DNA from 2 places in the Candidatus Njordibacter sp. Uisw_039 genome. Region 1 is predicted to be linked to the other one. Evidence: predicted binding sites of a transcription regulator. Region 1 holds the regulator's gene; the other holds the start of a gene.
What was found. The regulator LexA, encoded in region 1, represses DNA repair genes until DNA is damaged. The targets are predictions, from matches to a motif close to CTGTNTNNNNANACAG.
Positions count from the first base shown of each region.

Region 2: the regulator LexA is predicted to act here: its motif matches at 13,457-13,472, upstream of recN (DNA repair protein RecN).

Region 1 is NZ_CP159831.1:1,122,417-1,138,365, reverse strand. Features, by position in the region: gene dinG (ATP-dependent DNA helicase DinG) at 1-886, opposite strand, end outside; gene lexA (transcriptional repressor LexA) at 1,065-1,673, shown strand; gene ABXT70_RS05365 (cell division inhibitor SulA) at 1,695-2,150, shown strand; gene ABXT70_RS05360 (M18 family aminopeptidase) at 2,158-3,444, opposite strand; gene ABXT70_RS05355 (carboxy terminal-processing peptidase) at 3,646-5,730, shown strand; gene ABXT70_RS05350 (hypothetical protein) at 5,727-5,870, opposite strand; gene ABXT70_RS05345 (serine/threonine protein kinase) at 5,999-6,988, opposite strand; gene ABXT70_RS05340 (MBL fold metallo-hydrolase) at 7,312-8,346, shown strand; gene ABXT70_RS05335 (RNA-binding S4 domain-containing protein) at 8,361-8,573, shown strand; gene ABXT70_RS05330 (benzoate/H(+) symporter BenE family transporter) at 8,577-9,764, shown strand; gene ABXT70_RS05325 (histone deacetylase family protein) at 9,898-10,935, shown strand; gene ppnP (pyrimidine/purine nucleoside phosphorylase) at 11,013-11,294, shown strand; gene trxC (thioredoxin TrxC) at 11,374-11,808, shown strand; gene ABXT70_RS05310 (DUF5062 family protein) at 11,843-12,085, shown strand; gene ABXT70_RS05305 (enoyl-CoA hydratase) at 12,117-12,893, shown strand; gene ABXT70_RS05300 (HD domain-containing protein) at 12,896-13,477, shown strand; gene ABXT70_RS05295 (ABC-F family ATPase) at 13,538-15,136, shown strand; gene ABXT70_RS05290 (pilin) at 15,148-15,606, opposite strand; gene ABXT70_RS05285 (DNA gyrase inhibitor YacG) at 15,705-15,902, opposite strand; gene coaE (dephospho-CoA kinase) at 15,899-15,949, opposite strand, start outside.
Region 2 is NZ_CP159831.1:2,630,246-2,646,194, forward strand. Features, by position in the region: gene folP (dihydropteroate synthase) at 1-282, opposite strand, end outside; gene ftsH (ATP-dependent zinc metalloprotease FtsH) at 260-2,221, opposite strand; gene rlmE (23S rRNA (uridine(2552)-2'-O)-methyltransferase RlmE) at 2,293-2,916, opposite strand; gene ABXT70_RS12600 (YhbY family RNA-binding protein) at 3,060-3,362, shown strand; gene greA (transcription elongation factor GreA) at 3,430-3,909, opposite strand; gene carB (carbamoyl-phosphate synthase large subunit) at 3,929-7,150, opposite strand; gene carA (glutamine-hydrolyzing carbamoyl-phosphate synthase small subunit) at 7,179-8,312, opposite strand; gene dapB (4-hydroxy-tetrahydrodipicolinate reductase) at 8,533-9,339, opposite strand; gene dnaJ (molecular chaperone DnaJ) at 9,388-10,506, opposite strand; gene dnaK (molecular chaperone DnaK) at 10,628-12,556, opposite strand; gene grpE (nucleotide exchange factor GrpE) at 12,721-13,290, opposite strand; gene recN (DNA repair protein RecN) at 13,498-15,180, shown strand; gene fur (ferric iron uptake transcriptional regulator) at 15,212-15,622, opposite strand; gene ABXT70_RS12650 (outer membrane protein assembly factor BamE) at 15,702-15,949, shown strand, end outside.

The DNA of each region.
Region 1 (15,949 bases):
TTTTTAAGCCAGAGCGCGTTTGTCCGTACCAGCGGCTAAGCTGGCGAATACCTTGTTGGTGGGTGAACTGCTTTAACGTTTTATCAGCCAAATGATGGCCTTCATCAAAAATATAAATAGTATCTTCTGGCGCTGGCAAAATAGCACCACCACCTAGGGCTAGGTCTGCCAAAACTAAGTCATGATTAGTAACAATGCAGTCGGCCTGTTCTAGGCCTTCTCTAGCTTTAAAGAATGGGCACTGACTAAAATGGCTGCAACGTCTATTAGTGCAGCCTTTGTGGTCCGTTGTGATGGGTCGCCAATGATCTTCTGCCAAAGGGTCTTTCCATGCATCGCGGTCGCCGTCCCATTGGTTGCTGCCAAGCTGCACCACCATATCTTTGTACAATACTTGCTGCTGACCATCTAGTTTGAGTGCCAACTCGTCCTCAAACAAAGCTTGCGTGGGGTCAATAGAAGCGTTTTGAGAGAGCGCTTGATCCAGCCTAGATACACATAAATATCGTCGCCGACCTTTAGCTAAACGAAAATCAAAATCATAGCCGCCGTGTTTCTTAAGCGCCGGTAGGTCCTTTTGGACAATTTGTTCCTGCAGGGCAATGGTGGCCGTAGCGATCACCAACTTTTTTTCTAATGCTTTAGCAATCGGCAAACACGCTACCATATAAGCTAAGGTCTTGCCCGTACCTGTGCCAGCCTCTACTAAGCAAACTGGGTTATCGTCGCTACGGTGGCCATCACCATCAGTTTTAATTGCCAAAAAATGGTTAGCCACGGTCGCTATCATCTGCTTTTGGCCCCAGCGAGGCCTTAACTTTAACTGCTTAACAAGCTGGCGATAAAGTTGTTGGATATGTGGTTTTACAGCAGCAGAATCAGACACGTAGAAAGCTCATAGTTAGCATCAAGTAATCGGCGATAAGAGTACACCATTTTTGCCACAAAAGCTGACAGTAAATAGGCTAACAAAAATAAAACTTGCCAGCGGCAATAATACTGGTATTATATACAGTAACTGTACAAACAACCAGCAGACTCACTTTGTGTTAGGAGCAAGTAATATGATTAAGTTGACCCCCCGCCAAGATCAGGTACTCGACTGCATTCGTAGCTATATTATCGACACAGGTTATCCGCCAACTCGAGCAGAAATCGCAAAGGAACTCGGCTTTAAATCACCAAATGCTGCGGAAGAACACATTAAAGCCCTCGCCCGAAAAGGTGCTATTGAAATCATACCAGGGGCTTCTCGTGGCATACGAGTACCAGATATGCATGAAGTCGACTTGGGCCTACCAATCATTGGTATGGTGGCAGCCGGTAGCCCACTGCTTGCGCAAGAACATATTAGCGACTATTGTGCCATCCCAGAAAACTTATTCTACCCAAAGGCAGACTATTTGCTTAAAGTTAGCGGTATGTCCATGAAAGACATAGGCATTTACGATGGCGATTTATTAGCTGTACACAAAACAGATCAAGCACGAAATGGACAAGTTGTGGTGGCGCGCCTTGATGATGAAGTCACTGTGAAACGTTTTCAACGCAACGGTAACCAAGTACAACTTATCGCAGAAAACCAAGATTTTTCACCTATTGATGTCGATCTTACGCAACAGCACTTAAGCATTGAAGGTTTGAGCGTTGGTGTTATCCGCCGCGGCAACTAGACGTAAAACAGGAGCAAAATTATGTGGCAGCAAGAGCAGCAAACCGACAATAGTATTGATGGTATTTTGGCTGAACATCAACTAGACCTATGGGCTCAAGAAGACCAAGCACATGTGCAGAATTTGAGCCACATCACAGAAATAATTATGCGTGGTGAGTCCTGGAACAATGTACAGATGTTATTGCCATTGCTTGCACAACTAAGCCACGATCAGCGTTGGTTGGCTTGGGTAGCACCCCCTAAGTTATTACCTAAAGCCCAACTAAAGGCTGCTGGGTTTGACTTGAATAAAATTATTTTATTAAAGCCTGATGCCCAGCACGACACTATGAGTCTTGCCCACCAAGCTCTAAAGAGTGGCACTTGTCATGCTGTTATTAGCTGGTTTGGCGCCCTTGCTGATGATCAACTTAATGACTTAGCCCAAGCCGCAGAGCTCGGCAATAGTCGCGCTTTTTTGATCAGGCACCAATAGTCCGGTACTAAACAGTCATCTCCGTTTCAAAAAACTTCTGTAGTAATTTGTGGGTAGTCTGCGCATCGTCACTGCCCGCAAGTTCGCGGATGGAGTGCATTGCAAAAGTAGGCACACCCAAGTCCAGAGTCCGCACACCTAGTTGAGCTGCAGTAATTGGCCCGATAGTGCTGCCGCAACCCATATCACTGCGCACCACAAAGGTTTGGATTGGCAAATCCACTTGTGCAGCCAACTCTTTCACCATTGCACTGGTGACCGCATTGGTAGCATAGCGCTGGTTTGCGTTGACCTTAATCACTGGCCCCTGATTTAACTTAGGCCCATGTTGGTTGTCGTGTTTATTGGTAAAATTAGGATGTACCCCATGAGCATTGTCTGCGGAAATAAAAGTGGACGCATTTAATACTTGATGCAACAGTTCAGCCGTTGGATAAATACGCTGCAACACAGACATTAAGAAACTACCCTGAGCGCCTTCTGCCGACTGACTTCCCACTTCTTCGTGGTCATTACAGATTAATAACATGCCTTGATCCGTTTGAGCACCAATCATTGCTGTTAACCCTATATAACAACTCAACAAATTATCTAACCGAGCAGCTGCCAAAAATTCTTGCTTTATTCCCACTAAGGCAGGGGCCTGAAAGTCGTAAAAACTCAACTCATAATCAATCACCTGATTAACTTTGTGACCATTAGCCTTTAACTCATCTGCAAGCAGCGAACGCAGGCTAAAATCATCACCCAGTGATTGGCCTAATAGAACTGGCAAATCTGTTTGTGGGTTCACACTATGGTCTTTGTTAGCTTCTCGGTCTAGGTGTATAGCTAAGCTTGGAATACATGCCACAGGGCGTTTAAAATCAAGCAAATGTCTTACCAGCTGACCTTTAACATCCCGGCTAACAACCCGGCCCGCCAAAGACAAATCACGATCAAACCATGGATGTAATAATGCACCACCATAAACCTCAACACCCAACTGCTGATAGCCTTTACGTCGTATTTCTGGGTTCGGCTTAACCTTCAAACATGGGCTATCCGTATGAGCACCCACCATGTGAAGGCGTTGCAAAGCATTTTTTTGGGGCAACTGGAAGGCTAATATGGTTGAATCATTGCGGGTAATAAAATAGCGCCCTCCCGCCTCTAACTGCCATGTATCTGACACATCAAGTTGGCTGTAGCCAGCCGCTCTGAATTGGCTCACCATTGAAGCTACTGCATGAAAAGGAGTGGGTGAATCGCTAATAAAACTCATCAATCCGTCAAGGTAGGTTCGTTGTGGCATAATGTTTCTTATTCCATTGTTTTAAAGGTTTAGCTTTGTCACATTCTGGGTTGCAAACGTAACGATTCTGTAAAGCATTAGTAAATTACCTTACATTGACCTGAGACGTTTGAAAAACTCACTAAAATTAGGCTAGTATAGCTTAAACTAAGCTTTTGATGCTCAACCCTACTTGCCAGTTTAAAGGCCACGCTCTTATCTATGATTCCTGATACTCTTTTCACCACTTTGTACAGCTTTTCCGTAGCCATATACTGGCACCGACTATTGGCTAATTTGTTACTCATAGCAAGCTTTTTTGTAGCGCCACTTGTAACGGCACAGACTAATTCTAATGATGCCCTGGTGGAAATTAGATTCACTCAGCAGCAGGGTTTGTTAACCCAAGAAATTATTCAGTTGTTAGATCGCCAGCATTATCAACACAGAGAACTTGACGACCAGTTTGCCAGTGATGTTTTTTTCCGTTATTTAAAGTTACTCGACCCTCAGCATATTTACTTTAGCAAAGCAGACCTAGCCCCATTTAACTATCTCAATAGAGAACTTGACGACCTACTGGTGAAAGGTGATTTGGTGCCTATGGCTCAGCTTTACAATCTCCTGCAACAAAGGCGCCTGGCGTTTATCGACTTTAATTTAACCGCGTTATCTAAATTGGAACCGATGTTTAACTTCGAACTGCTAGAAGATATCAGCACATCACCCTTTAATGATCCTCGCTTAAGTAATCTAGCAGCAATCAAAGATAATTGGCGTAAACAGTTAAAGAATGTCTTTATTAATGGGCAACTGGACAATGAAACCGTTGATGAAATTAAGCAACGTTTAAAAAAACGTTACACAAGTATGCGTAAACGAGTGTTGCAAGTGCAGCTTAAAGACGCATATCAAGCAGTAAGTAACAGCATCACCACAGTTACAGATCCGCACACCACCTATCTTTCACCGCGTAATGTTGAAGACTTTAATATTGACATGAGCTTATCCTTGGAAGGCATTGGTGCAGTGTTGCAGCGCGACGATGATTACACTAAAGTTGTTCGCCTAGTGGTAGGAGGGCCAGCTGATAAAGCTGGCGACCTCCAGGCCTCTGACTATATTGTCGGTGTGGCCCAAGATGGTGAGGCAATTCAGGAAATCTTGGGATGGCGTTTAGATGATGTAGTTGATCAAATCAGAGGACCAAAAGGCACTTTAATAAATTTACAAATTATCCCAGGTGGGGATTTACAACAAACCAAAAAGACCATCCAAATTCGCCGTAACAAAGTTACCTTAGACGATCAAGCTGCAAAAAAATCAGTGATTGAAATAGAAACTGAGCAGGGCATCAGAAAAATTGGCGTCATCACTTTGCCAACTTTTTATATGGACTTTGCTGCCGCGCAAAGCGGTGACACCAACTATCGCAGCACTACTCGTGACGTATACGACCTGCTTCAGGAGCTGAAAGGCGAGTCTATTAATGGCATTGTCATTGACCTGCGCAACAACGGTGGTGGATCGTTGCGGGAGGCCAATCAACTCACAGGGCTATTTATCGAAACAGGCACTACGGTGCAGGTTCGTTACGCCGATGGTGTGATCCAAAAACAAATGGACCGCAACCCTTTGTTAGCTTACAACGGGCCTATGGTTGTCCTCATCAATCGCTATAGTGCCTCAGCCTCAGAGATTTTTGCAGCCGCAATGCAAGATTACAAACGCGCCTTAATCGTCGGCAGTCAAACCTATGGCAAGGGTACAGTGCAAACGTTTGGCGACCTGTCTAGTGGCCAGATCAAATTCACTCAAGCCAAGTTTTATCGTGTGTCTGGGGCCAGTACCCAACACAAAGGTGTTGTGCCAGATGTGGTTTTGCCCAGTTTAGATGACCCGACTAAAGTTGGTGAAAGCACCCAAGATCATGCCCTTAAGTGGGATCAGGTTAAGGCCATTGATCACAAAACTTATTTTGCATTTGAACACATTATTCCGCGACTGCAAGCGCAACAAGACCTGCGTAACCAGCGCAGTGCTGACTGGCAGTACACGTTAGCTATAGCTGAGCATGAGCGCGATAGACCAAAACAGCTTAGCCTTCACTTAGGTCAACGCCAACAATACTGGCAGGAGCAACAAGATTGGTATTTGACCCATATAAATGAATTGCGTCTTGGCCACCAGTTAGCCCCTGTAACTGATATCGAAGACCACGATTTTGACTATGATGACGCGCAAAAAGACCCTTATATATTAGCAGGTGCGAAGGTTATCGGTGATTGGATTGACATGGCTCACTAAGCCTTAGCTACACCACCCCATAACAGCATCATGGTGCCACCACTTGCATCACCTACTAAGGTCAATGGTGCTGTAGGTTTTTGATCGGCTAGCATCATACCTGTTAACGAACACGGCCCAATACCTTCAAACTCTACCACCGTAACGCCTGATAAGGGTTTCTTGTGCAGGTGATATCCTAGTTAGACGTCTGCTGAGCAACTGATAAACTCTTTCATAATGTTGTTAGTGCTCACAAAAAAATTGCCCGCGTGAATCTGAAAATTGATTAAATCAATTCCATTATCGGTTCATTGAGTGCCGACAATTGCTCTCTTAATTCTAAAATATGCTCGCCCCAATAACGCTCGGTATTAAACCATGGGAAGCTGTGGGGAAAGGCTGGGTCTTCCCAGCGACGAGCTAACCATGCAGCGTAATACATCATCCGTAAAGTTCGCAGGGGCTCTATTAGCGCAAGTTCTCGTGGTTTGAAGTCATAAAACTCATTATAACCTTCCACTATTTCAGACAACTGTATGCGCTGTCGATCGCGATCGCCAGACAACAACATCCATATATCCTGAATAGCTGGGGCCATTCGTGAGTCATCAAAGTCGACAATATGGGGTGCATCATCGCGCCACAGCAAGTTGCCACCGTGACAATCTCCATGAACTCGAATGTAGCTCACTCCTTCAGCTTGCGCAAAAGCAGCATCAATGTGCACTAACAAGTCAGCAGTTAAGCTATCGTATGCGGCCTTCAGTTCTGTGGGTATAAAATATTTACTCACAAAGGCAACACTATCGTGACCAAACGTTTGAGGATCCATAGCGGGTCTGTATTGGTAGGTTTCTACAGCACCAAGGGCATGTATTCGTCCCAACAACCGACCCATTGTGTAAAGATTATCAAGGTCATCAAGTTCTGGTCCGTGTCCACCCTTGCGTTCAAACAAAGCAAACTGAAAGTCTTCATAGTTCAACAAACTAGCACCTTGGCTATTAACCAAAGGTGGTACCACCGGTAGTTCATATTCCGCTAAGGCCATACTAAAGTGGTGTTCCTCCAATATTTGATCGGCAGACCACCGCTGGGGCCGATAGAACTTAGCAATGACAGGGACCTGTTGATTTTCAAGACCAACTTGATAGACACGGTTTTCATAACTGTTGAGGGCTAATATTCGCCCATCACACACATAGTCTTGGCTTTCAACCGCGTCCATGATGTAGCTTGGGGTTAATACTGAAAACGGGTGTATTTCGTTGCTCATAGTAGTCATTTGATAATAATGCAATGCCTAAGTATATCCTAAGAGCAACGGGTCATCTTGTAACTGCGCAGTCTAATAGTCCCCAAAGCTTGACAATACTCCTCCATAACCACGACATTGGAGTTTATACACAAATTAATAATGTAATTTACCATGTCCTTAAGCTACATTTGTGATGCTGATACCCCAAGGTCTAAGGTCAAAGAGGCAAACATATTCATAGTTATGACGATAATCAAAAGCTGACGAAAACCTTTGTATAATATAGGTTTAGCTCCGTATAATATGGCCCTTATTAAGCCTGTTAAATCAGGGGAGTTCCAATGACTGCTACCAACGCCCTCCAGTTCCCCATTAGTGAGGCACCCGCTATGGGCCAACCTTTGGCCGTTGCCGAAGGTGTTTATTGGTTACGAATGCCATTACCCTTTTCGCTTAACCATATAAATTTGTGGTTATTGGAAGACGATATAGGCTGGACCATTGTAGATACTGGGATCAATACCACCGCCTGCAAGGAACTATGGCAGCAGGTGTTTGATAACCACCTTAACAACAAACCCGTGCATCAACTTATTGTCACTCATTTACACCCCGACCATGTTGGTTTAGCGGGTTGGATCTGTGACCTTTGGAGTTTGGAGTTGCACATGTCCCGCACAGACTACATGGCCTGCCGAGTGCTTATGTCAGACACAGGTAAACCTGCACCTAAAGCAGCCATCAATTTTTACCGCCGTGCAGGTGTGACCAATCAACAATTAGAATCATACAAAGCCAAATTTGGTGGTTATGGCAAAAGTATTTATACCATGCCTGATAGTTTTGTGCGTTTACAAGATGGTGGGTCATTAACTATGGCTGGCCAAGAATGGAAGATTATTGTCGGTCGTGGCCACGCACCAGAACATGTGTGTCTGCTGTGCCCCGCACTCAATGTTTTTATCGCCGGTGATCAGTTGTTGCCCTCTATTTCTTCCAACGTTAGTGTGTGGCCTACGGAGCCTCACTCAGACCCGTTAAAAGACTGGCTTGATTCATGTGCAATGTTGCAACAACGAATCCCTGCTGATGTGCTAGTATTGCCATCCCATGGGCAAGTTTTTTTTGGCGCCCATCAACGTTTACAAAGGCTTATTGATGGCCATGAAACGGGGCTCGTTAAAGTACTTGAGGCGTGCCAACATCCGCAACGCAATGTGGATCTATTTAGCCAGCTTTTCCGACGCCCTATTAACGACGACGTACTCACGCTAGCTGTAGGCGAAACTCAAGCCCATCTGAATTACTTAGTTAACAAAAATAAACTCCAAAGCAGCACTGACAACAAGGATGCTGTTTGGTATCAATCTGTTTAGAAGAAGACCATTTTATGCACATGATTACTATCAATTTTGAACCTGTCGAATTATTTAAGATCCTAAAATTTGAATCTATTGTAGGCAGTGGCGGTGAAGCCAAACAAAGAATTGGCGAGGGCCTAGTTAAAGTTAACGGTGAAGTAGAAACCCGCAAAAGCCGTAAAATGATTAGCGGTGACACTATTGAGTTTGAAAAACGTCATTACGAACTAAAACTTCCTTAAGCTATGAATATTGGTCGTTATTTTAATCCTGCCCATATAAGCTCAGGTTTTATTGCACCCTTAGTCGGCTACACCAGTTCTGCCGCTATTATTTTTCAAGCTGTCAATAGTACGGGTGCCAGTGATACCGTGGTAACCGGTTGGTTCTGGGCATTGGGTTTGGGCATGGGATTGTCAACAATTGGCCTGTCGCTATTTTATAAACAACCAATTCTCACGGCATGGTCGACTCCAGGTGCTGCTATTTTAGTGACTAGTTTAGCTGGAGTACCATTGGCCGAAGCCATTGGTGCCTTTGTATTATGTTCTCTATTAATCACCTTAGTAGGGTTATCTGGCTGGTTTGATCGCATCATGGACTACCTACCTCAATCTATCGCAGCCGCCATGTTGGCAGGGGTATTAGTACCCTTTGCAATGCATATGATTATGTCCCTAGAGTCTCAATTAGCCTTAGTTCTAGCCATGATGATAGCTTTTTTTATCAGCCGTGTGATTTGGCCCAAGCTTGCTGTCATGATCACCTTGATAGTGGGCATTTTTATTGCTGCCTGGCAGAATTTAATTGTTTGGCAAGATGTAAGCTTACAAGTGTCAAGCCCCATTTGGACCACACCAGAGTGGTCTTTGTCAGCGGCGATTGGTATTACTATTCCACTGTTCATTGTGACTATGGCTTCGCAGAATGTACCTGGTATAGTGGTATTGCGCAGTCACGGTTATGATGCACCCGCAGCCCCGCTGATCACATGGACAGGCATTACTGGTGTTTTGATGGCCCCGTTTGGAGGTTTTGCCTTTAATCTTGCCGCCATAATGGCGGCAATTTGCATGGGTAAAGAAGTGGACGCAGACCCAAAACAAAGGTATCGCTCTGCAATTTGGGCTGGTTTATTTATTATAGCCGCAGGGGTTTTTGCTGGTAGTTTAACAGGCTTATTTAACAGCATGCCCCAGGCGTTAGTAGTGACTATCGCCGGTTTGGCGTTATTGGGAACCATAAGCAGTAGCCTTAGCACTGCACTTGCCGGAGAAGCCGAACGCATTCCCGCCGTGATCACGTTAGTCACTACAGCTTCGGGTGTAGCCATGTGGGGCATCGGTAGCGCCTTTTGGGGCTTAATATTGGGCGCCTTAGCACTGCTAATTCAGCGCTCTTGTTCTCCTAAGCCCGCTTCAACTAAAATCTAGGACTGAAACTCCAGCATACATTTTTAGGCCTATTTACAGCAATAAACCGTTAATGTTCTGAGTTTAAGGTGCATAGACTTAAGGCACATATTACCGCTACTATCTAAACCTACATAATTCAAAACTTCCTTCTATGAAAACTGTTTACTCGCCCGACCACATTCTACGCAATGCCAAAACAGAACTCGCTGGAGGCCAATTGGTCACGCCTTTTGAATGTCATCAACGAGCAGATTATGTTGTAGCCGCTATTAAATCCCAACAGTTAGGTCAGATAGTCCCTCCTACACAGTGGCCACGCCAATATGTAGAAAGCATACACGACCCAGGCTACCTCACTTTTTTAGACACCGTTTGGCAACGTTGGGTAAACGCAGGCAACCAGGGTGAAGCTATCCCTAATGTTTGGCCTTCTCGCTCTATGCCTAGCCAACGCATCCCCAGACATATTGAAGGCCAATTGGGCTATTACAGCTTAGCTGGTGAAACCAGTATTAGTGGAGGTACCGCAGAAGCGGCATGGGTTTCTGCTAATGTGGCTTTGTCTGCTGCAGAACTATTGAATCAGCATGAACATAGCGCTTTTGCTCTTTGTCGCCCACCGGGACATCATGCCTCAAACGACCAATATGGGGGTTACTGTTTCATCAATAATGCAGCCATAGCCGCTCAAAAACTACGTTATGACGGCGCTCAAAAAGTGGCTATATTGGATGTGGATTTTCATCATGGTAATGGTACCCAAAAAATATTTTACCAACGCGATGACGTGTTATTTTGCTCTATCCATGGCGATCCTATGGTGGCTTTTCCTTATTTCTTGGGATTTGCCGATGAAACGGGCGAAGGCCCTGGTGCAGGCCACAACCTCAACATTCCCCTGCCACCTGGCACACCCTACTCAATATGGCGCGTAGCACTTTGCAGAGCGATAACAAAAATACTTGGTTATGGAGCAGATGCTATAGTAGTTTCTTTGGGGGTTGATACCTTCGAAAATGATCCTATCAGCTTTTTTAAACTCAGAAGTGATGACTTTATTGACATGGGTAAGACCATCGCTAGTATGGGCTTGCCTACCTTGTTTATTATGGAGGGAGGATATGCCGTAGAAGAGATTGGTACCAATACTGTCAATGTTCTTAAAGGTTTTGAAAACCTAGCTGGATAGTCGCTATATGGCCTATGATTAAATCATCAAATAAGGCAAGATGGGTTTTTACATCTTACAAATAAGAGAATAATTCCATGCTTTCAGTCAATTCCTACTTCGACGACAATGTTAAGTCGATCGCTTTTCAAGGCAAAACTCTAACCACTACGGTAGGCGTCATGGATGTAGGTGAGTTTACCTTTGGTACTAGCCAATATGAAGTCATGACCATCATTGATGGAGAGCTTGAAGTTAAATTACCTGACACGGAAAGTTGGAACACCTTTACTAATGGTGACCAGTTTGAAGTAGAAGCGAATAGCAGCTTCGAAGTTAAAGTTGTACGCCAAACGGCTTACCACTGCACATACGAATAAATCCTTCAGCCAGCATTGCAATTGCAGCGTTCGACACATATTTGAATTAACTAAATAACATTCACTAGAGTCTAAGCTGATGCCCACCATTACCAGCCGCTGCCCCCATTGCCAAAAGAATAACCGCTTGCCTGCAGAACGGGTTAAAGACAATCCTAATTGTGGTGTTTGTAAACGTACTTTATTTACTGGCAAACCTGTTGCCGGCACCAGCGCCAACTTTAACGCTCTGATTGAAGGTGATAAACCCGTTGTAGTGGATTTTTGGGCGCCATGGTGTGGCCCCTGCGTTGGTTTCGCACCCGTATTTGAGCAAGCAGCTCAAGCAAGCTCTGATCAACTTCTCTTTGTAAAAGTAGACACTGAAGCTGAGAAAATGCTTGGATCTCAATTCAATATACGTAGCATTCCTACCTTAATGGTATTTAAAAATGGTAAGGTCGTAGATCAACTCAACGGTGCTTTACCACTGCAACAATTCGAGCAGTGGCTAAATGCGGCGGTGAGTAAATAAGGTTAAATTTGAACCTATTGGAGCGAAACGGACGATGAAAAAACTTAAGAATGAAAAAGAACTCCTCAAGAAAGCCATCACTCTAGGAGCGGTTTACGCCAATAAACGTGGTGTTGCACAATTTGAAGCCACCGACTCTGCGGCCAATAAAATAGAATATATCTACCGACTCCTGGTACATGACAATCTTATCCAACCGCTGCCAGAAAATCAGGTTTCTCAACCTAGCATGCAACACAAACTCGCTTTATGGGTAGATCGTCAAATGAACTCGTAAGTACATTATAAAGAACTAGAGGAGTCTACCTATGTTCCAAGATCCACAACCCTACATCATTGTAGAACATCACTATCAGTGGTTAGAGATCACACTCAACCGTCCTGCCAGTTTCAACGCTTTGTCTCAAGAGATGATGCACCACCTAAAAGTGGCCATTGATCAGGTACATCAAAACGATAACCTTAGCTGCATTATTATCAAGGCCACCGGCAAAGCATTTTGCGCAGGCCATGACATCAAACAAATGCAGGCTAATGCCAAGCAAGACTACTACCAAGAATTATTTCATCAGTGCAGCCACCTTATGCAATCCATAGTGGAGTGCCCCATACCAGTGATTGCTCAAGTACAAGGTATAGCAACTGCCGCTGGCTGCCAATTAGTAGCCAGTTGTGACCTTGCAATTGCATCTGATGATGCTCGCTTTGCAGTATCCGGTATTAATTTAGGCCTTTTCTGTGCCACCCCAGCAGTCGCTCTTAGCCGCAATATTCACCCAAAGCAAGCTATGGAAATGTTGTTAACAGGGGAGTTTATCAGCGCCACCAAAGCTCAAAGTCTAGGTTTAATTAATGGTGTTGTGGCAAATGATGAACTTACGGCAGCCACGCGGGAACTAGCTACAAAAATAAGTCATAAGGCCAAAGCAGCTGTGCGCACGGGCAAAGCAATGTTTTACCCTCAATTAGACATGACGCTAGGGCAAGCCTACGAATATGCCACGGGACACATGGTAAACAACTTAATGGATGCGGAAACTCAAGGTGGCCTTGATGCCTTTGTAAACAAAAAATCCAAGGATTAATCGTGCAAGAACTCATACAAATCATCAATTTTGTGAAAGAAATTGATCAACTTAAATCTGTACTTAGAAAAACCCGTCCATTAGGCATGGAACGTTACGAAAACTCCGCTGAGCATTCATGGCAAGTCACCCTAGCCGCACTGATGTTGAAAGACTACGCAGCAGAGCCTGTGGATATTAATCGCGTGCTCCGCATGCTCCTAATCCATGATTTATGTGAAATTGATACCGGCGATGTAATTGTATATGACGCAGTAGGAAGCGAGCACGAAGAAGCAGAGGCTACTGCCACGCAACGCATCTTAGGTATGTTACCAAACGATATGGGGGATGAATATATTGCCCTTTGGCACGAATTTGAAACCGCTAAGAGTTCTGATGCACGCTTTGCCAAGGCCTTAGATAGAGCTTTACCCTTGATCCATAATTTAAATGATCAAGGCCACAGTTGGCAAAGTCATGGCATCACCAAGGAACAAGTGAAAACCGTTAATGGTGGCCGTATTAAAAAAGGCTGTCCACAACTGTGGGAACTACTTGAACCATTAGTCGACGAAGCCGAATTAAAAGGTTGGTTATGTTAGACCTAACAGGCATCAAGCTGGTAAACTACGCGCCCTAAATTCCCTATCAGCACATGTCCCTTGATTACTACCGCAAATATCACCATGCAGTTTGGCGCTAAGCCACTATTCGAAAACATTTCAGCCAAGTTTGGCCACGGCAATCGCTATGGTCTCATTGGTGCCAATGGGTGTGGTAAGTCCACCTTCATGAAAATACTCAGTGGTGAGCTAACACCAACTGCTGGCAATGTCTCCTTTTCACCTACTGACACCGTTGGCACCTTAAGCCAAAATCAGTTTGCCTTTGAAGACTACACAGTAATTGATGCAGTGATCATGGGCGATGTGAAGCTCTGGCAAGTCAAACAAGCCCGCGAAGCCATTTATAGCCAACTAGAAATGAGCGAAGACGATGGCATGAAGGTGGCGGAATTAGAAGTTGAATTTGCAGAAATGGACGGCTACAGTGCCGAAAGTCGAGCTGCAGAAATTCTGACTCAAGCAGGTATTGATGAATCCTTCCACTGGGGCCTGATGTCACAAGTGGCACCAGGTTGGAAATTACGTGTACTGCTGGCCCAGGCTTTGTTTGCTGATCCTGACATTTTGTTATTAGACGAACCTACCAACAACCTTGATATCACTACTATTAATTGGTTGACAGAGGTATTGGGGCAGCGTCGCAGCACCATGATCATAATATCTCACGATCGCTATTTCTTAAATTCTGTGTGTACCCACATGGCCGATATCGACTACGGTGAATTGCGCGTTTACGCCGGCAATTACGAAGCCTATACTGCCGCTTCTAACTTGATACAAGAACAGCTGCTTTCGTCAAATGCCAAAAAAAGCGCTGAACGTGAAGAACTACAGCAGTTTGTAGCACGATTTTCTGCCAACGCATCGAAAGCCAAGCAGGCTTCATCTAGGGCCAAACGATTAGAAAAAATCCAGCTAGATGAAGTCATTGCCTCTAGTCGGATCTCTCCCTATATTGGCTTTAGCGCCCATAAGAAACTCCATCGCCAAGCCTTAGTGCTAGAACAATTAAGTCACGGATTTGAAGATAGTGATCTATTTAACAAGGGCGAACTTATTCTAGAAGCTGGTGCAAAGTTGGCCGTTATTGGTGAAAATGGTGTGGGTAAAACAACATTTTTGCGCTGCTTATTGAATCAACTCAAGGTCAACAAAGGCGTCATTAAGTGGTCCGAAAATGCCGTACTGGGTTACTGCCCGCAGGACAGCAGTGACGATTTCAACTGCAATTTGACTCTCTTTGATTGGATGTCCCAGTGGCGCACTCCAAAACACGATGACCTTACGGTAAGAAGCATGTTGGGACGTTTACTGTTTACTGCCGACGACTACCTAAAGAAAGTAGCAGTATGTTCAGGTGGGGAAATGAACCGTTTATTATTTGGCAAGTTAATGATGCAAGATACCAACGTGTTAATTATGGATGAACCAACTAACCATTTAGACATGGAAGCAATTGAGTCACTTAACAAAGCCCTTAAGACCTACGATGGCACTTTAATATTCGTCAGCCATGACCGCGAATTCGTGTCTTCATTGGCCACAAGAGTGCTAGAAATAAAAGACCAAACATTAGTTGATTTTCATGGTACTTATGCCGAATACCTCGCCAAACAAGCGTTAGATAATAGTTAACCTTGCCGCCTTTAGAGACCACAGAAGCGCGCAGTGATACAGCTACCACCCAAGGCGTAAGTTAATAATCCGTCACCATTTATACTGGGAGTTAAGGTAAAGGTATAGCCGCCCGCTGCTGTGGTTCCAGTACCAGTGATCTTACCATTAACAGCGGATAGCTTAATGCTTTGGGTATTGCCACTGGACTTGGGTGCAGGTACAGCCAGCTCTGCAAAGGTATCGCAGGCGCTTACATCTTCCCCTGCTTGTAACAAACAAGCAGATTGGGCAACGCGTAAGGCATGACTATGTTGCACCACTTCCATAAACCGCGTTTTCTGAAGATAAGTTTGATAGGTGGGTACTGCGAAAGCCGCCAAAATACCAATTAAGGCCACTACAAGGAGTAATTCGAGCAAAGAAAATCCACTTATAAGACGCTCCTGTTTAACGTCTGAATTAAGACGACTATCCATTACATGCCACATATCACGTTCCTGTGATTATTTTGATATTCCCTAAATATAGTTCAAATGTAGATTTTTGCGGATGGCAGCTAAGACTAAACCCTACGGTTTCTTTTGATCTAATCTTGTTGATCTACCGATTCCAACAACGCGCTAGAAAAATCGTTCTCCAACTCATCACCAGCTATAGCATAATCGCCACTTGCCCAAGCACCTAAATCAATTTGCTGGCAGCGTTCGCTACAAAAAGGTCTATGGAGGTTTTTTGGGTTCCAAGTGAGGTTTTTTTGACACTGGGGGCAAGGGTACTGACTCATAGTTGATGGTCCGTCAAATAGCAAAGGTGGTGATGCAATTGTAATAC
Region 2 (15,949 bases), 1.5 Mb from region 1:
TTCAATAACAGGAATAACACGATCTAATTCTTGCTGAACTGATACAGAATCAGCTCCTGGGCGAGTGGATTCGCCACCAATATCGAGGAAACTAGCACCTTCTGCCACCATTGCACGCGCACGCACCATGGCCGCATCTAGACACAAGGACTGGTCAGTAAACAGGCTGCCGCCATCAGAAAAGGAATCGGGAGTGACATTCATCACTCCCATAACATGTGGCTCAGCTAAGTCGAGCCATTGGTCACCAAACAACATCTTAGGTTGGAGCTTCGTCGGCACCTGGCACGTCACTGTTGTCTGCATCTAGGTCAGATTCAGCAACCGTAGCCTGGTCTTCAGCTGAGGTAGCACTAGCGTTACCATCAGTATCTGAGCCACTGCTGTTACGATCTTGATCGTCCCAGCCTTCTGGTGCAGAAACTTCTTCACGGGCTAACAATTGATCTAACTGACTCGAATCGATGGTTTCGTACTTCATCAAAGCATTAGCCATGGCATCTAAAATATCTCGATTATCATGTAAAATGACGCTTGCACGTTCATAGCAACTTTCAATAATTTCTTTTATTTCGCCATCAATAGCCGCGGTAGTTTCATCAGAGAAACCTTTAGCTCCCTGACCTTGCGCACCACTAAACGGATCAGAATCTTCTGATTCATAAAGCAATGGGCCTAACTTTTCCGACAAGCCCCACTTAGTCACCATGTTGCGCGCCAATTGTGTGGCACGTTGGATGTCGTTGGATGCACCCGTAGTTACACCATCCTTGCCTAAGGTCATTTCTTCGGCAATACGACCACCGTATAGGCTACATATTTGGCTCAAGATACCTTGACGAGACAAGCTATAACGATCTTCTTCTGGCAGGAACATTGTCACGCCTAAGGCACGGCCACGTGGAATAATGGTCACTTTATAAACTGGATCGTGATCTGGCACCAAACGACCAACAATAGCATGGCCGGCTTCATGATAGGCTGTATTAAGCTTTTCTTTAGGTTGCATGACCATGGATTTGCGTTCAGCACCCATCATGATCTTATCCTTGGCCTTCTCTAGTTCATCCATACCTACGGTGCGTTTATTTAACCGTGCAGTAAACAAAGCAGCCTCGTTCACTAGGTTGGCTAAATCTGCACCAGAGAAGCCTGGAGTACCACGAGCAATAAGCTTTGGTTTAACATCGTCACCTAAGGGTACTTTTTTGAGGTGAACATTAAGAATTTGCTCACGTCCACGAATATCTGGTAACGGCACATAGACCTGACGATCAAAACGACCAGGGCGCAACAATGCCTTGTCTAATACGTCTGGGCGGTTGGTAGCAGCAATAACAATAATACCCTCATTACCTTCAAAACCGTCCATTTCTACTAATAGTTGGTTAAGGGTTTGTTCGCGCTCGTCGTTACCGCCACCCATGCCAGCACCACGATGGCGACCTACAGCATCAATTTCATCGATAAAGATAATACATGGAGCTTGTTTTTTAGCTTGTTCAAACATATCACGTACACGGGATGCACCCACACCCACAAACATTTCAACAAAATCAGAACCAGAGATACTAAAGAACGGCACCTTAGCTTCACCAGCGATGGCTTTAGCTAACAACGTTTTACCAGTACCCGGGGCACCAGACATCAGCACACCACGTGGAATGTGCCCACCTAAACGCTGGAATTTTCCAGGGTCACGTAAAAACTCCACCAGTTCTTGTACTTCTTCTTTGGCTTCTTCAACACCCGCAACGTCGGCAAAGGTGGTTTTAATTTGATCTTCACTCATTAACCGAGCTTTACTCTTACCGAAGGACATTGGGCCGCCCTTGCCACCAGCACCACCTTGCATTTGGCGCATAAAGAACATAAACACCACAATGATAATTAAAATAGGTGCACTAGCTACCAACAGCTGTACCCAGATGCTTTGTTGTTCTGGTTGCTTGCCTACAATCTCAACTTCGTGGTCCAGTAGGTCATCTACTAACTTAGGGTCCGACAAGGCCGGCCGAACAACTTCAAAGCTGGTGCCATCACCAAACTTGCCAGTTATCATAAGGCCATCAACTTCAACATTGGTGACTTGATCACGCTGTACTGACTGCACAAATTCTGAATAGCTCACGCGATTGGGAGCAGATTCTTGGCTAAAATTATTAAACACCGTCAGCAGCACCGCTGCAATGATGAGCCATAAAACCAAATTCTTTGTCATGTTGTTCAAGTGCTAGACTCCTAATCCTCGTGTCGAGGGCGGCTTGAGGCAGTAAGAAAGGTAAACTGGGTTTACTGACCCTTAAAGCCGGTTGCCAATTGATAAACTTCTCGCGAACGTCCACGAGAAGCATCGGGTTTACGTGACCGTACGCTGGTAAAGCTGCTACGGGTGTCTTTTAATAAATCATCAAAACCTTCACCATGAAACACCTTAGCCACAAATGTGCCCCCAGGTTTTAATACACTACGGGCCATGTCTAAAGCCAACTCAACCAAATACATAGATGTTGGCTGATCAATAGCTGGGTTACCACTCATATTGGGGGCCATATCAGAAATTACAAGGTCTGCTTTTTCACCACCTAGAGCCGCTACGATCTGATCGTAGATCGCTTGTTCAGTAAAGTCACCTTGCACAAAGGTGACATCGGCAATGGAATCCATTGGCAGTATGTCTGAAGCCACCACTGTGCCTTCTTCACCTACCAGCTGCATAGCAACTTGAGTCCAGCCACCTGGGGCTGCACCTAAATCAACCACTGTCATTCCTGGGCGCATCAGCCGGTCTTTTTTACTTATTTCAAGCAATTTATAGCTGGCACGAGAACGGTAGCCATCTTTTTGTGCCTGCTTTACATAGGGGTCGTCAAAGTGCTCTTTTAGCCAGTTGCTGCTGGTTTTTGATCTAGCCAAGGGTATCTCTATTGATAGGTCGAAACGTAAGTGGGGTAAATCTAGCGGCTGACAAGCGCAAACACCAGACATGCGGTATAATGTGGACCAGTTTAACACAGCCACGGGACCTATGGCGCCCAACAATTTATCTTTGGACAACAATGAATTTAGCTCAATCACAGAAAAAACAACTTCGCTCCATTGGCCATGGCTTGCATCCGCTCGTCACTGTGGCTACCAACGGTCTTTCAGAAAACGTAATGACAGAAATCGGCCGCGCGCTGTTCGATCATGAATTAATCAAGGTGAAGTTTTCTGTGGGCGATCGTGATGTGAAAAACACCCTCATTGCAGACATGTGTAAACAAACTGGTGCCACGCTAGTGCAAGCTATCGGCAACGTTGCCCTAGTGTATTTAAGCAACCCTGACGCAGACCCTAAAAAGTCTAACTTAGAACGCTAATATTTAGACCTATAACACCGACCTCTCCTTCGTTAAGCGTGGGAGCTGTAGGTGGCTATTCACTAATTTATACGATGTGCTTAACCTCAGCAATCTCATAATCAATCATACCGCCAGGTGTAGTTACGCGCACTTCGTCACCTTCACTTTTGGCGATCAAAGCCCGCGCTATGGGTGAACCGATAGAAATCTTTCCAGCTTTAATGTCAGCTTCATCTTGACCCACAATACAGTAGGTCTTTTCTTCGTCAGTATCCAAGTTAATGATAGTGACCGTAGCGCCAAAGATCACCTTGCCCGTGTGTGGGATTTGGCTAACATCAATCACTTGTACTAAAGATAATTTAGCTTCAACCTCTTGAATACGGCCTTCGCAAAAACTTTGTTGCTCTCGGGCAGCGTGATATTCAGCATTTTCTTTTAAATCGCCATGCTCGCGAGCTGTGGCAATGTCTTTGATGATTCGCGGCCGAGTGATACTTTTTAATTCCAATAACTCCGCACGCAGTAATTGCTCACCACGCACCGTCATAGGGACTTTAGTAATCGCCATAATTAATACTTCCTTACGCTGTAAGCGTAGCGTGCATATCTTGCAAGCGACGCACTTCTTGTTCTTCCCCAAACGCCAAACCTTCCATCACTGCAAGACCACCAGTTAGAGTCGTGGCGTAAGTTACTTTATGCTGCAATGCAGAGCGACGAATGAGCGATGAATCGTTAATAGCTTGGCGTCCTTCTGTGGTGTTTACCACAAAGGTAATTTCGTCATTCTTAATCTTATCAACAATGTTAGGGCGTCCTTCCATCACCTTGTTTACTAGTTCACACTCAAAACCAGCTTCAGTCAATGTTTTTTGAGTACCACTGGTAGCGACCAAAGTGAAACCAAGCTGAATTAACCCTGCTGCCAACTGGAGAGAGGCGGGTTTATCAACTTCCCGGACCGAAACAAAGGCTTTTCCAGCCACAGGCATGGATTGTCCTGTACCTATATGAGCCTTGGAAAACGCTTCAGCAAAGCTATTGCCAATACCCATTACCTCGCCCGTTGACTTCATCTCTGGGCTAAGAATTGGATCAACACCTGGGAACTTGTCAAACGGGAACACAGCTTCCTTAACGTTAAAGTACCCTGGGATGATCTCTTTAGTGAATCCGATTTCAGCAAGGCTTTTACCCGCCATAACCTGAGCACCGATGTCTGCCAAAGAAACCCCAATACACTTAGATACAAAAGGTACAGTGCGTGATGCACGGGGATTCACTTCAATGACGTATATTTCACCATCTTGCCATGCCAGTTGAGTGTTCATTAAACCAATGACCCCAAGCTCTAACGCCATACGCTTCACTTGCTCACGCATGGCCTCTTGCACATCTTGTGGCAAGTCGTATGGCGGCAACGAACAGGCTGAGTCACCAGAGTGAATACCCGCTTGCTCAATATGTTGCATAATGGCACCAATCACCACTTGCTCACCGTCGCACACAGCATCAATATCTACTTCTACAGCATTGCTCAAAAAGCGATCCAGCAGCACTGGAGAGTCATGGGACACCTGAACTGCTTCATTCATGTAGCGCTTCAGCTCAGTTTCTTTGTGTACGATCTCCATGGCACGGCCACCTAATACATAGGATGGGCGCACTACCAAAGGATATCCAATTTTTTCTGCTGCGCGAACAGCCTCTTCTTGAGTACGCACGGTGGCGTTTTCTGGCTGCAGCAAACCTAAACGCTGAATCATTTGCTGGAAACGCTCACGGTCTTCGGCACGGTCGATGGCCTCTGGGCTAGTACCCAAAATAGGCACCCCAGCATTCTCTAGATCAACTGCTAGCTTAAGTGGAGTTTGACCACCGTATTGCACGATAACGCCTTTAGGCTGTTCAATCTGCACAATTTCCAACACGTCTTCTAGGGTAACAGACTCAAAGTATAGACGGTCTGAAATGTCGTAATCTGTAGATACAGTCTCTGGGTTACAGTTCACCATGATGGTTTCATAACCCTGCTTACGCATGGTCAAAGCGGCATGTACACAACAATAATCAAACTCAATGCCTTGACCAATGCGGTTAGGTCCACCACCTAAAATCATGATTTTATCACGACTACTAGGGCGTGACTCGCACTCTTCTTCATAGGTAGAGTACATGTATGCAGTGTCGGTTGAGAACTCCGCAGCACAGGTGTCAACTCGTTTATAGACGGGGCGAATACCCAACTTTTGACGGTGTTGACGGAAGCCTTTTTCAGTAAGGCCTAACAACTTAGCTAGCCGAATATCTGAGAAACCCTTACGCTTAAGGCTATAAACACGATCGTAATTAAGGTCTGCAAGGCCTAATTTGGCAAGTTTTTCTTCTTCCTGAATCAAATCATCTAGCTGCACCAAGAACCACGGATCGATACCAGAATATTCATAGATCTCTTGCACATCCATACCCATACGTAAGGCATCACCAACGTATTGAATACGATCTGCTCGGGGGGTTTTTAGTTCAGCAACAATTCTACTATGGGCATCTTCTTGGGTGATGTCTAAAATAGGATCCAAACCATGGATGCCTGTTTCTAGACCACGCAAGGCCTTCTGCAACGACTCTTGGAAGGTACGGCCGATGGCCATAACCTCGCCCACAGATTTCATTTGCGTGGTTAAGCGATCATCTGCTTGAGGAAATTTTTCAAAGGTGAAACGAGGAATTTTGGTGACAACATAATCAATGGCAGGCTCAAACGAGGCCGGTGTAGCACCACCTGTAATGTCGTTTTGTAGCTCGTCTAAGGTATAACCAACAGCCAACTTGGCCGCCACCCTGGCAATAGGGAAACCGGTGGCTTTAGAAGCCAGAGCTGATGATCGTGATACCCGTGGATTCATCTCAATAACCACCATACGGCCATCTTCTGGGTTGACACCAAACTGTACGTTAGAACCACCTGTTTCCACACCAATTTCACGCAATACTGCCAATGAAGCATTACGCATAATTTGGTATTCTTTGTCAGTGAGTGTTTGGGCTGGGGCTACAGTGATAGAATCACCGGTGTGCACACCCATGGCGTCAAAGTTTTCAATGGAACAAATAATGATGCAGTTGTCATTGGTGTCACGCACCACTTCCATTTCATATTCTTTCCAACCAATCAAAGACTCATCGATAAGTAACTCACTGGTAGGTGATAGGTCTAATCCACGGGTACAGATTTCTTCAAATTCTTCCCGGTTATATGCAATACCACCACCTGAACCACCCATGGTAAAGGATGGCCGGATGATGGCAGGAAAACCAATTCGCGTTTGCACGTCAAACGCTTGTTCCATAGTGTGGGCAATTTCAGCACGAGGGCACTCAAGGCCGATATTTTTCATGGCCTTGTCAAAACGATTGCGATCTTCTGCTTTATCAATGGTGTCTGCATCAGCACCAATCATTTCCACATTGTACTTTTCTAACACCCCCAAGCGGTTAAGGTCTAACGCACAGTTAAGGGCTGTTTGACCACCCATAGTTGGCAAAATCGCACTTGGGCGTTCTTTTTCAATAATTTTTTCTACCGTTTCCCAACGAATAGGCTCAATGTAGGTGGCATCTGCCATGCTGGGGTCGGTCATGATGGTGGCTGGATTAGAGTTCACCAAAATAACTCGGTAGCCTTCTTCGCGAAGGGCTTTACAGGCTTGAGCACCAGAGTAATCAAATTCACAAGCTTGACCAATGATGATAGGACCAGCACCAAGGATCAATATACTTTCGAGGTCGGAACGTTTAGGCATGTCAGTTATCCAATAATCTGTTGCTGTGTCATTTAGCTTTGCGAGCGGTCATGATGTCAATGAAGCGATCAAACAATGGCGCTACATCGTGTGGGCCTGGACTCGCTTCTGGGTGGCCTTGAAAACTAAAAGCCTGTTTATCAGTGCGCTCAATACCTTGCAAAGATCCATCAAACAAGGACTTATGGGTAGCCCGCAAGTTGCTTGGCATGGCATCTTCTGACACGGCAAAACCGTGGTTCTGACTAGTGATCATAACCACCTTAGAATCAAGATCTTGCACTGGGTGGTTGGCACCGTGGTGACCAAACTTCATTTTCTCTGTCTTGGCACCAGAAGCCAAGGCCAATAACTGGTGCCCTAGGCAAATACCAAACACTGGAGTATCTGTTTGTAGAATTTCTTTGATGGCGGCAATGGCATAATCACATGGCTCTGGATCACCAGGGCCGTTAGACAAAAACACACCATCTGGATTCATGGCTAATACATCTTTAGCCGGTGTTTGTGCAGGTACAACAGTTAACTTACAACCACGCTCAACCAACATCCGCAAAATATTCCGCTTGACACCATAGTCGTATGCTACAACATTAAATTGACCATCAGCCTTTTCGCGGTTTCCTTCTACCAAGTCCCAAGTAGAGCCGGTCCAGTTGTAAGCCTCTTTAACCGTGACTTCCTTGGCGAGGTCCATGCCTTTTAGACCAGCAAAACCCTTCGCCGCTGCCAAGGCTGCAGCTTCGTCGATGTCGTTACCTGCCATGATGCAACCACTCTGCGCACCTTTTTCGCGCAAAATACGCGTAAGGCGACGGGTGTCGATATCAGCAATGGCCACAACATTGTTGGCTATTAAATATTCATCTAGGGGTTGGGTGCTACGCCAGTTACTCGCCGTTAGAGGTAGGTCTCTAATAACTAACCCAGCAGACCAGATAAACTCAGACTCTTCGTCTTCTGAGTTAGTTCCAGTGTTACCTATATGTGGATATGTCAGGGTGACGATTTGGTGGGCGTAAGAAGGATCTGTGAGGATTTCTTGATAGCCAGTCATTGAGGTATTAAACACAACCTCGCCAGTACTTTGGCCGCTAGCGCCAATAGCAACCCCTTTAAATATGCTGCCGTCTTCTAAAGCCAGAATGGCGGGAGTAGTCAATGGGGGCCTCCTCAGGTGTGGTGCATCATGCGCGCAAATATTTTTTATAGGTACAAGAAAGTGCGGCCTCTAGTCGCAAAAAAGCGAGGTGTGTAAACACGCCCCGCTTTTATATAAATGCTATGACCGGCAACTACATTTTCGTGCCTGTAAACTGGCGAAATTATACAGAACAATGCGGCCTTTTGTCTAGCAGATTCTCTACTCCAAAGCGCTTAAGCTAGTCTTTCAAACCTAACACATCTTGCATATCGTACAAACCATAAGACTGGTCCTGCAACCAAGTACAGGCGCGCACTGCGCCTTTTGCAAAGGTCATGCGGCTACTGGCTTTATGGGTAATTTCGATACGCTCCCCTTCACTGGCAAATAGAACCGTATGGTCGCCAACAACATCGCCAGCACGAATGGTTTCAAAACCAATTTCATTGGCCGTACGCGGGCCAGTTATACCTTCACGCCCATAAACTGCACATTCGTCTAAGTTACGGCCCATTGCATCGGCTACAACTTCACCTAAACGTAACGCTGTGCCAGACGGCGCATCGACTTTATGCCGGTGGTGGGTTTCAATAATTTCCACGTCGTAGCCGTCTTGAAGAACACTAGCTGCGCGATAGAGAATATCGAGCAGCAGATTAATGCCCACACTCATGTTAGGTGCGAATACTATGGGTATATGTTGACCTTGATCAGATAGTGTTTTTTTATGCTCACCACTTAGCCCTGTTGTGCCTATCACTATAGCTTTGTTGAGCCGTACACATTCAGCAAGGCTGGCTATAGATATTTCTGGATTGGTGAAGTCGATGAGAACGTCAAAGTCATCAGCAGCAGAGGCTAAAGAGTCTTTAAGGGTAATGCCTAATTTTCCAACACCCGCTAACTCGCCAGCATCAGCACCCACTAAACTGCTATTAGGTGAAACGATTGCAGCGCCCAAGGTTACCCCTGGAGCTTGCTGAACAGCTTCAACAAGCACTTTACCCATGCGCCCTGCGGCACCCATTACTGCAATTCGTGTCATGCTCCACCTCTATGGATTGCCACGCTTTACTCGCAATGACAGGTTGTTCTAGCTATCTTCGAAGAAGCTCTTAACACCTTCAAACCAAGACGATTTTTTAGGTGAATGTTTGCCTTTAGTTGCTTCCATAGTGTCATGGAATTTACGCAACAAATCTTTTTGCTCTTTGTTTAGATGTACTGGTGTTTCTACCGCCACACGACACATAAGGTCACCTTGACCACCACCGCGTACCTGCGTTACACCTTTACCGCGTAAGCGGAACATTTTTCCACTTTGTGCGCCTTCAGGGATTTTTAACTTAACACGGCCGTCTAAGGTTGGCACTTCAATTTCGCCACCCAATGCTGCATCAGTAAAGCTGATAGGCACTTCACAGAATAGATTCTTACCATCACGAGTGAAGATTTTATGCTCACGCACAGAAACTTGCACGTACAAGTCACCACTTGGGCCTCCGTTCCCGCCCGCTTCGCCTTCACCTGTTAACCGAATACGATCACCAGTATCTACGCCCGATGGAATCTTCACAGATAAAGTTTTGTATTCTTGTACTCGGCCTTCACCGTGGCAAGAGTTACAAGGATCGCTGATCACCTTACCGTTACCATGACAAGTTGGGCAGGTTTGCTGCACCGAGAAGAAGCCTTGTTGCATGCGCACCTGGCCTTGACCGTGACAGGTGCCACAGCTCTTGCTGCTGGTACCGGGCCTAGCGCCAGAACCATCGCATGGTTTACACTCTACTTGAGTAGGTATGCGAATTTCTTTAGTTGTACCACGTACCGCCTGCTCGAGGTTCAAATCCATGGTGTAACGCAAATCAGAACCACGCTGAACGCTAGAACGACCGCCACCACCAGCACCTCCAAAAATGTCGCCAAACATGTCGCCGAACACATCACCGAAACCGGCGCCACCAGCGCCACCACGAGCATTTGGATCTACACCAGCATGACCATATTGGTCATAAGCGGCTTTTTTTTGCTCGTCAGATAAGATTTCGTAAGCTTCGTTAACTTCCTTAAAACTTTCTTCTGCAGCCTTATCACCCGGATTACGATCTGGGTGATACTTCATCGCCATACGGCGAAAAGCCTTTTTGATTTCTTTTTTATCGGTGCCTTTGGCCACACCGAGAACTTCGTAAAAATCGCGTTTAGACATAGTTATTCCACTGGGCTTCTATTGTATTTTTACTACAAGAAGCAGATACAAGAACGCAGGACCTAAGCCCCGCGTTATGACATTACACCCCATTTAAGTGGCGCTAGCAGGCGGTTTAGGCTTACTTTTTGTCTTCGTCTTTGTCTTCATCTTTAACTTCTTCAAACTCTGCATCAACTGCATCGTCTGGGCCAGCTTCACCGGCACCTTCAGCACCACCTTGGGCAGCAGCATCTTCTGCATACATCTTTTGAGCAATTGCACCAGAGGCTTCTGTCAGAGTAGCAGTGGCAGTTTCGATAGCCTCCTTGTCGTCACCTTTTAGGGCTTCTTCAAGGGCATCAATGGCAACTTGTACTGCGGCTTTTTCTTCGTCTGTAGCCTTGTCGCCAACTTCTTCAATCATCTTCTTAGATGAGTGAACCATGCCATCGGCAGTGTTGCGAGCTTGTACCATTTCTTCGAATTTCTGGTCTTCAGCAGCGTTAGCTTCCGCATCTTGTACCATTTGTTCGATTTCTTCATCACTCAAACCTGAAGAAGCTTTAATAATGATGGATTGTTCTTTACCAGTACCTTTGTCTTTAGCAGACACATTCAAAATACCGTTGGCATCAATATCGAAGCTGACTTCGATTTGTGGCATACCACGTGGAGCCGGTGGAATGTCACTAAGGTCAAAACGACCCAAAGACTTATTCTGCATAGCCTGCTTACGCTCGCCTTGGCACACGTGGATGGTCACAGCAGCTTGGTTATCGTCTGCAGTAGAGAACACCTGTGACTTCTTGGTTGGGATGGTAGTGTTCCTATCAATCACCGAAGTCATTACACTACCCATAGTTTCAATACCAAGGGTCAAAGGTGTTACGTCTAGCAACAATACGTCTGTTACGTCACCAGCCAATACGCCACCCTGAATCGCTGCACCAATGGCCACAGCTTCGTCTGGGTTAACGTCTTTACGGGGCTCTTTGCCAAAGAAACTTGTAACTTCAGCCTGAACCAAAGGCATACGGCTCTGGCCACCAACTATAATTACTTCATTGATTTCGCTGGCGTCTAAGTCAGCATCTTTGAGTGCTTGAGCACACGGCTTCAAAGTACCAGATACCAGATCTTCAACCAAAGACTCCAACTTAGCGCGAGAAATTTTCACATTTAAGTGCTTAGGGCCAGAGGCATCTGCAGTAATGTAGGGCAGATTAACGTCAGTTTGGCTAGAGCTAGACAATTCAACCTTAGCTTTTTCTGCAGCTTCTTTAAGACGCTGCAAGGCTAACGGATCGTTATGTAGATCGATACCAGATTCTTTCTTGAACTCAGCAGCTAAGAATTCTATCAATCGTAGATCGAAGTCTTCACCACCTAGGAATGTGTCACCATTAGTAGCTAACACTTCAAACTGAGTTTCGCCATCTACGTCAGCAATTTCGATAATGGAGATATCAAAGGTACCACCACCCAGGTCATATACGGCAATAGTAGAATCGCCACGGCTCTTATCAAGACCGTAAGCCAATGCAGCGGCTGTAGGTTCGTTGATGATGCGCTTAACATCAAGGCCCGCAATGCGGCCAGCATCTTTAGTGGCCTGGCGCTGCGAGTCATTAAAGTAAGCAGGCACGGTAATTACTGCTTCAGTCACAGTTTCGCCTAAGTAGTCCTCAGCAGTTTTCTTCATTTTTTTCAAAATTTCAGCAGAAATCTGTGGTGGTGCTTTGCTTTCGCCATCTACGTTAACCCAAGCATCACCGTTGTCAGCTGCTTCAATTTTGTAAGGCACCATCTTGATGTCTTTTTGCACTACGTCGTCTTTGAACTTACGACCAATCAAGCGCTTAATAGCAAACAACGTATTAACTGGGTTAGTCACCGCTTGACGCTTGGCAGACTGACCCACCAAGATTTCGCCATCTCCAGCGAAAGCGATAATGGAAGGAGTGGTGCGATCACCCTCGGCGTTCTCAATTACTTTAGCGCTGCCGCCATCTAAAACAGACACACATGAGTTGGTTGTGCCTAAGTCGATACCAATGATCTTTCCCATCATAAACTCCAATTCTTAATTCACCCTTCATCAGGGTTTTGATTCAATTCTGCTCAGCCACGTTAGCGGTCTTAGGTTCAGTTTAACCTTAGGCTTAGCGCTGCTTGCTTGTGCTCTTATGTAAGGCCGTTTGCCCAAACTTCAAGTAAAAAACCTTAATTTTTCTATTTAGAAACCACTACCATGGCTGGACGCACTAGACGTCCATTTAAGGTGTAGCCTTTTTGAAACACCTCCATTACGGTGTTGGGTTCAAGATCCGGATTAGGCACGGCAGTCATGGCTTCATGCAAGTCTGGATTAAAAGGTTCGCCGTGCGGATCTAGCTGATCTACATTAAATTTCTTCAGACCGTCTAGGAGCATTTTTTGACTCATTTCAACGCCCTCAAGCAAGCTTTTCAAGCTAGCTCCCTCAGCCTTACTGGCCTCAATAGCCCGCGCTAGGTTATCCAGCAAAGAAACCACTTCCGTCATCAGTTTTTCTTGACCAAACTTATGAGCCTTAGCAACATCCTGCTCACTGCGGCGACGAATGTTTTGCACTTCCGCTTGCGCCCTCAATACATCGGCTTGCTGCTCATCTACCCGAGCAGTGGCTAATTCTAGCTCAGCCTGCACTGATTCAACGGTCACTTCCTGCAGCACTTCCTCAGTAGGCGTTTCAGCACTTTCTTCGGCTACATTGGTTTCCAGTTCAACTTCAGCTTCAGAAGGCTGCTCTTGCTCACTCATTGACTTCTCCATTACATAACTTTCGTAACCTTTACAATAAGGCTACTTGACTGCCCATCTATATGGGGACACCCCCGCGTGATTCAAGCAACTTAGGACTGGTTTTATTGGCTTTTAGACAAAAAATATTAAAGCTTACAGAAAAATACTGGACATAATACCAGTACTGGTTATACTTACAGTATAATAATTCACCGGAGCAGCACCATGTTGCAACAGCTAATTGTTCACCACTACACTTTAGTCGACTTTTTACACCTAGACTTTAGCCACAAAATGACCGCCATTAGTGGCGAAACTGGTGCTGGTAAATCAATACTTCTGGGCGCCCTAGGTTTAACCTTAGGTGATAGAGCTGAATCTGGATGTGTACGACAAGGCGCTGAACGAGCAGACATCCACGCGGTGTTCGACCTCAGCCAACTGCCTCAAGTAAAGGACTATTTAGCGGCCAAGCACCTGGCGTCAGCTGAAGATCCAGACACGTGTATACTGCGACGCATCGTCAATCAAGACGGCCGCTCCAGAGGTTATATTAATGGCAAACCAGTCAATATAACTGCCCTTAAAGAACTAGGTCGCCAACTCATTAACATACACGGTCAGCACGAGCACCAACACCTGCTCGCCCGAGACAGTCACCAAACACTCTTAGACGCCTTTGGCAATTATCCAAAACATCAAGAAGCCGTGTCCAGCATTAGCCATGAATGGCTAGAGTTTGATCGCCAAATCAAAGCCCTTACCGGCGGCCAACAACTCTCCGAAGCCGAGCAACAGCTATTGCAGTATCAAGTGGATGAACTTGTGCAGTTAAATCTATTAGAAGACGAAGTGTTAGCTCTAGAACAAGAGCACAAGCAACGAGCCAATGCTGACCAACTACTTCAAGCGGTGCGCTGTGCGTTGCCCAATAACCCACTAGATGAAGATCCTATGGCGTGCCTGCAACGCTGGCAACAACAGCTACAAAACTTTAGCCAACATAGCCCACACCTCACGGCCGCAGTAGACATGCTCGCCAGTGCAGCCATACAAATAGAAGAGAGCCAAATTGAATTGCAAAATTTCTTGCAGGGATTCGATGAAGATCCAGCGCGCCTGCAAACCCTAGAGCATCGCTTAGATCAGATTTATAGCACGGCAAGAAAACACAAAATCCAAGCTGCAGATCTACCCGAACATCTGACTCTATTACAACAACAGCTGCAACAGAATCAAGATCAAGAAGGGCAACTGGAAGCTATCCACGAACAACAAATAGCACTCGCCAACGCTTACGATGAGGCTGCCACTAGTCTGACTAAAGTAAGGCAAACAGCAGCTAAAAAACTTGAAAAAGCTGTCGGTGAGCAGCTCACTTTATTAGGCATGCCTAACTGCCGATTAGAGCTAAGCATGCAAACCAAGTCAGACATCCGTTTACAACCCCAAGGACGTGATGATATCGAAATTCTAATTAGCACCAATCCTGGCCAAATCGCCAAACCTTTGGCTAAAATCGCCTCCGGCGGTGAACTGTCCCGCATTAGCTTAGCCATTCAGGTGGTGATCGCTACCACCAGCATCACCCCTAGCCTAATCTTTGATGAAGTGGATGTGGGCATTGGTGGAGCCACTGCAGAGATTGTGGGCCGACTACTGTCTCAATTAGGCCAACATTGCCAATTATTATGCATCACCCATCTACCCCAAGTGGCGAGCCAAGCGCAGCACCATTTACAAGTAAGCAAGTCTAGCCACGGACAAGCAACACAAACTCAGGTTGCCGCACTGGATGATGATCAGAGAATACAAGAAATTGCGCGTATGTTAGGCGGTGTCAAGCTCACTCAACAAACGCTAGCTCACGCCAAGGAAATGCTAGGTACTGGTGCCTTACTTCACTAACTAGAAGGGTTAAGTGCAATTTAACAAAAAGTTAGTCCTTACTTACACCGTACAAATAGACAGTGCGACTAGTAAGGTCATAACCCAATTCAGCAGCAATTTCTTCTAGACGTTGGTTTAGAACAGGGTCGCTGAACTCTTTAATCTTACCTGATTTTATACAGACAATATGGTCGTGGCTGCCTTCAGTGGCCAATTCAAACACTGAGTTACCACCCTCAAAATGGTGGCGCACTACTAGGCCAGCAGCCTCAAACTGTGTTAAAACACGATAAACGGTGGCTAAGCCAACATCCTCACCTTGCTCCATGAGCAGCTTATAGATATCTTCTGCACTCCAATGGTCACCTTCCGTGGCTTGTTCTAGCATTTGGTAGATTTTGACACGCGGCAAGGTGACTTTTAACCCTGCTTTTCGTAATTCTTGGCTTTCTGATGCCATAGTATTGGTTACACTCTTTAGACTGTTGGGTGATTCAGGTATGATTCCGTGTCACAGACTCAACACACAGATTTGGTTAATGAAACGCTATCTTATCACGTCTCTTTTTATCGCGCTTATCGGCGGTTGTTCAAATATCGACAGCTTAGGCTTTCCTGGCGTCCATAAAATTGATATCCAACAGGGCAACCTCATCACCGATGAGATGGTAGACCTACTCCGACCAGGTTTAAGCCAGAAGCAAGTGCAGTATGTTATGGGCACGCCTTTAGTGATCGATACATTCAACCCAAGCCATTGGGATTATGTTTACCAGTACCGCCATGG